2 linked regions of the Rhodopseudomonas palustris genome follow. The protein of the gene in region 2 interacts with the protein of the main gene of each other region in a pairwise test. Links are inferred from orthologs where the notes say so. Each region holds a gene or a part of one and is shown on either strand. Other genes may lie near its edges.

Region 1 (2,981 bases), 2.0 Mb from region 2 along the record:
CCGTAGCGCGGCGCTGAGTCCCTCGCGGCGCCGGCGGGCTTCGCCGGGATCGGCGACGACGTCGATCAGCGCAAGCGCCTGAACGTCGCGAACTGGAATCTCTGATCGGCCCTGCCGCCGCCAGTCCGGTTACGGATCGAGCTCGGTGTCCCAGTACAAGTAATCGAGCCAGCTCTCGTGCAGATAGTTCGGCGGGAACAGCCGGCCGTTGCGGTGCAACTGGTGGACCGTCGGGGCGAATGCGGTCTGGCGCGGAAACATCTTGGCCTGGGCCGGGGTCAGATTGCCCTTGCGCAGATTGCATGGCGAGCACGCGGCGACGACGTTCTCCCACGTCGTCTGCCCGCCCTTGGAGCGCGGGATGATGTGGTCGAAGGTGAGATCCTCCGGTGCGCCGCAATACTGGCAGGAAAACCTGTCGCGCAGGAATACGTTGAACCGCGTGAACGCCGGATGCGTCGATGGCTTCACGAAGGATTTCAGCGAGACGACGCTGGGAAGCTGGATCTCGAGATTCGGGCTGTGAATCGCGCGATCGTAATGCGCCACGATGTTGACGCGATCGAGGAACACCGCCTTGATCGCGTCCTGCCACGACCAAAGCGATAGCGGATAGTAGCTGAGCGGCCGGAAATCCGCGTTCAACACCAGCACCGGCCAACCGCCATGCGAGACATGCGCGTTAGAGACATGCGCGTTCAAGAAACGCTCCTGACCCCCGTCCGATCGACGCTGCGAAGCAGCATGGAAGGGATACTACAGCCAGCGTGACGCCGTTGTGAAGGGCAAGCGGGATGGAAGCCTCGCCGGCGTGGCGAATTCCGTCCAAAAGCGGGAAATCCGGGAGAATGGATGTGCCGGAACGCCCGCGAATGGAGGCGATTGTTCCATATTTACCGGCCGCGTTGACGTTCGCGGGCGGCTTCTATCAGATGCGTAGCAGACAATCCCGATTTCGACCGTTCAGTTCCCGGAGGCGACCATGTCCAGCGCAGCAACCGCATCGCTCAAATCCACCGCCGCAGCGCCCGCCCATCAGCCCGGCCGCGGCCGGGTGTATGATTCGGTCGCCGATGCCTATGGCGACACGCCGCTGGTGCGGCTGAACCGGCTGCCGGAGCAGAACGGCGTCAAGGCGACGATCCTCGCCAAGCTCGAATATTTCAACCCGGCCTCCAGCGTGAAGGATCGCATCGGCGCCGCGATGGTCGCCGCGATGGAGCGCGAGGGCATCATCAAGCCCGACACCATCCTGATCGAGCCGACCTCGGGCAATACCGGTATCGCGCTGGCCTATGTGGCGGCCGCCAAGGGCTATCGGCTGAAGCTGGTGATGCCGGAATCGATGTCGATCGAGCGCCGCAAGATGCTGGCGTTTTTGGGCGCCGAGCTGGTGCTGACCGAAGCCGCCAAGGGCATGAAGGGCGCGATCGCCAAGGCCGAGGAGCTGATCGCCTCGACTCCGAACGCGGTGATGCCGCAGCAGTTCAAGAACCTCGCCAACCCCGAGGTCCACCGCCGCACCACCGCCGAAGAGATCTGGAACGACACCAATGGCGGCATCGACATCTTCGTCGCCGGCGTCGGCACCGGCGGCACCATCACCGGCGTCGGCCAGGTGCTGAAGCCGCGCAAGCCTTCGATCAAGATCGTCGCGGTCGAGCCGGAGGAGAGCCCGGTGCTGTCCGGCGGCGCGCCCGGCCCGCACAAGATCCAGGGCATCGGCGCCGGCTTCGTACCGGACATTCTCGACCGTTCGGTGATCGACGAGATCATCCAGATCGCCGGCCCCACCGCGATCGAGACCTCGCGGGCGCTGGCGCGGCATGAGGGCATCCCCGGCGGCATCTCGTCGGGCGCAGCGATTGCGGCCGCGATCGAGCTCGGCAAGCGCCCGGAGAACGCCGGCAAGACCATCGTGGCGATCGTGCCGTCGTTCTCGGAACGCTATCTGTCGACCGCGCTGTTCGAAGGCGTGTAAGCGCCGCCCGGTGCCGGCCGGTCACTCTGCCTCGGTCACTCCGCGGCGGCGAGCCGCCGCGGCAGCAGGCCGGCGTCGCGGGCGAATGCCACCATGAGGTCGCGGACGTCGTGCGGCCGCTCCTCATGCGCCAGGTGGCCGAGCCCCGGCATCAGTTCGATCTGCGCGCCCGGCACCATGCGCTGCACCTGCGCCGAATTGCTCGCCGCGATGGTCTTGTCGTTGCTGCCGGCGATCAGCAGCAGCCTCGTCGCCAGTTGCGGCAGCTCGAGCGCGGTGCGCTCCAGCCGCCAGCTCGCCATCATCCGCAGCGCCGCGGCGACATGGCCGGGGCTGCCGACCAGCCGACGATAATAGTCGATCCCGGCGGGCTCGATCGACGAGCCGGTGTCGGCGATCATGCGCTCGACCATGCCGGGGTTGCGGGCGAACCGCGCCATCAGCCGCGGCACCATCGCGCTCGACGCCAGCACCCGCGCCAAAGGCAGCATGAACCGACCCGCGGCGCCGCCGATCGGCAGCAGCGCGCCGTTGAGCGCGACCAGGCCGGCCGGCGCGATGCCGCCGTCGAGACACATCCGCGCCAGCAGCGCGGCGCCGGCCGAATGGCCGGCGACCAGAACCGGCTGGTGGCCGAGCCCGCGCAGCAGCGCGGCGAGATCCTGCGCCATCGCGTCGAGCGTCATGCGCGACGGCGCCGGCGTTTCGGTGAAGCCGTGGCCCGGCAGATCGGGCGCGACGACAGTGAAGTGCTCCGCCAGCAGCGGCGCCAGCGTGCGCCAGGAATGCGTCGCCGCGCTGGTGCCGTGGATCAGCAGCAGCACCGGGCCGCGGCCGATCTGCTGCACGTGCCAGCGCAGCCCCGCGGCGTGCACGAACCGACTGGCGTCGCGATTGGGCCAGTCGCGGCCTTCGACGTCCCAGCCGGGTTTGGCGAGCGATGCCGCGCGCGGCGCGCGGGGCGGAGGGTTGTTGTCGTTGAGCGCGCGCATCATCGCCC
Region 2 (2,771 bases):
CCGGAGCGGCCGAAGCGCGCCTCGCCGCAGGACGTCGAGGAATTTCATCCGATCGACCGCATCTTCGTGTCGATCGCCGCGCATCAGGACACGCTCGACCCGCAGATGCGGCTGCGCACGATCTATCCGCGCTATCTGGCGCCCGCTTCGCAACAGATCGAGGACGGGCTGACGCTTCGTCCATTCGTCGACGGCTCGCCCTACGGCAGCGAGGATCTCGTCACCGCCGAGCAGCCGCCGCTGGCGGCGCGCTGCACCCGCGACCGGCAGACGCCGGGCATGTGTATCAGCGAGCGTCGGATCGACGGCGCCGACCTCAGCTTCCGGTTTCCGCGGCAATGGCTGACGCAATGGCGCGACGTCGCGACCGCGATCGACCGCCTCACCGCGCAGCTCCACGCCGTGCGCGGTTAGCACGGTTCTGTTTCCGATGGAATCAGCACTGGCGTTTGGGAGGCTCACCACAGGCACAGCCTCATGGTGAGGAGGCGCGCAGCGCCGTCTCGAACCATGGGCGAGAGGGACTGCGTCGCCCCATCCTTCGAGACACCCGGCTTCGCCGGGCTCCTCAGGATGAGGATTCAGTGCATTTGGCAAGGGCTTCGATCAATCATGAAGCTCTCTGGCGCGTATTCCACAGCGGACGTGAAGCCGCGGAATACGCCGATTGAAGGATCGCGATCTCAGCCGACGTCGGCGAGATCCTCTTCCAGAATCGCCATCTGGAACTGGAACGAGCGATCATCGTCCTCGTCGTCGACGAACAGCACGCCGACGAATTCCTCGCCGATATACACTTCGGCGGAGTCGTCCTTCTTCGGCCGCGGCACCACGCGGATCTTCGGATTGCCGAACACCCGCTTGAGATACGCATCGAGTTTTCTGACTTCCTGAACGTCCACGGTGATCTCCAATCCAGACTAGATAACAAGGCTCCGGCGCGCGGCGGACGCGCGGTCCGCCGCGCGATCGCGGCAAGCGAGGCCGCCGTCAGTACGTTCTCGCGCCGCCCACCGCAAGCCCCGGCGTGGCGATTCGAACTGCATTCACAGCGAGACGAAAGTCCATCGCCCGGAAGCCGCCGGATCAAAGCCCGATGGCGTTGATCATCTGATCCATGGTGCGCGACGGCTCGGCGCAGCCCGCCTCGCCGACCACCTTGGCCGGCACGCCGGCGACCGTCATGTTGTGCGGCACCGATTTCAGCACCACCGAGCCCGCGGCGATGCGGGCGCAATGGCCGACCTCGATATTGCCGAGGATCTTGGCGCCGGCGCCGATCATCACGCCGTGGCGAATCTTGGGATGCCGGTCCTCGTGCTCCTTGCCGGTGCCGCCGAGCGTCACGCCGTGCAGAATCGAGACGTCGTCCTCGATGATCGCGGTTTCGCCGACGACCAGGCCGGTCGCGTGGTCGAGAAAAATCCCGCGGCCGATGGTGGCGGCGGGATTGATGTCGGTCTGGAACACCGCGGAGGCGCGGCTCTGCAGGTAATACGCGAAATCCTTGCGGCCCTGGCGCAGCAGCCAGTGCGCCAGGCGATGCGTCTGGATGGCGTGGAAGCCCTTGTAGTACAGCAGCGGATCGATGAAGCGCGCTGTCGCCGGATCGCGATCGAACACCGCGACCATGTCGGCGCGGAAGGCGTTGCCGATATCCGGCGCCTCGCGCAGCGCCTCGTCGAAAGTCTGGCGGATCAGATCGCCGGACAGCGCCGCATGATCGAGCCGCTCGGCGACGCGATGCACCACCGCGTCTTCGAGGCGGTCGTGATGCAGCACGCTGCCGTAGATGAAAGACGCGAGCTCGGGCTCGCGGCGGACCACGTCCTCCGCCTCGGTGCGCACGCGCTCCCAGATCGGATCGAGCGACGTCAGCTTCGCGGGTTGCGGATTGACCTGATGCATCACCATGCCGGCTCTCTCGATCTCGCCTGTCGCAGTCACTATAGCACGCCCGTGACGAGGCTGTCCCGCCACCCTGCGGGCCCGGAGGGGATCGTCAGGATGACCGTTAACCCATTCCTGCGCAATCACATTGCCTCGATCAGCGACCGTGGTTCGGTGGTTGCGCCATCTCAACGTGGGGAGCGGGACGATCCAGTCAAGCCGCCCGGCCCTCCGGACGGCGCCGCACGGATCACGGCCGGCGCTCGAGAAAATCGACCACGCCTTCCTTGTAGACGCGGTCGCCGACCGCGCGCATGTGATCGCGGCGCGGGATGTCGAGCACTTCGGAGCCGGGAATCATGCCGCTGAGTTGATGCGCGGATCCCGCGACGTCGTCGGTGGTGCCGACCGCGATCAGCACCGGGACCGCGATCGCCGCCGCCTCCTCCGCGCTCATCAGCATCCGCGAGCCGCGCAGGCAGGCGGCGAGCGCCTTGCGATCGGAGCGAGTCTGATCGGCGAAGGCGCGGAAGATGCGGCCCACCGGATCGCTGACGTCGTCGAGCGACGGCGCCTCGAGCGCGAGCGCCACCGTCTCGCCTGGGCCTCCGCCGATCACCAGGCCGCTGCCGATGCCGCCGAGAATCGCCGCGCGCACGCGCTCGGGGTGACGGCGCGCCAGCGTCGCGGTGATGCGGCCGCCGAGCGAGTAGCCCATGACGTCGGCGCGATCGATCGAAAGATGATCCATCAGCGCGACGACGTCGCCGGCCATCGTAGTCAGTCCGTAATCGGCGGGGTCGTACAGCTTGGACGATTCGCCGTGGCCGCGATTGTCGAGCGCGACGACGCGGCGGCCGGCGCGCTTCAACTCCGACAGC

Evidence for each region. Proteins that work in one complex are often made in the same cells at the same time.
Region 1: the proteins of cysE (region 2) and cysK interact in binary tests that used the Escherichia coli proteins (3 or more experiments, as listed by UniProt). The link is inferred for Rhodopseudomonas palustris from one-to-one orthologs.

The regions. Positions count from the first base shown.
Region 1 is NZ_CP140155.1:3,984,673-3,987,653, forward strand. It holds cysK (cysteine synthase A), read left to right. Parts: upstream 1-982; coding sequence 983-1,981; downstream 1,982-2,981. Other genes in the region: SR870_RS17935 (AI-2E family transporter), read left to right, coding at 1-6; SR870_RS17940 (HNH endonuclease), read right to left, coding at 130-702; bchO (alpha/beta fold hydrolase BchO), read right to left, coding at 2,017-2,973.
Region 2 is NZ_CP140155.1:2,009,720-2,012,490, forward strand. It holds cysE (serine O-acetyltransferase), read right to left. Parts: upstream 1,915-2,771; coding sequence 1,087-1,914; downstream 1-1,086. Other genes in the region: SR870_RS09080 (hypothetical protein), read left to right, coding at 1-414; SR870_RS09085 (DUF3126 family protein), read right to left, coding at 684-902; SR870_RS09095 (alpha/beta fold hydrolase), read right to left, coding at 2,141-2,771.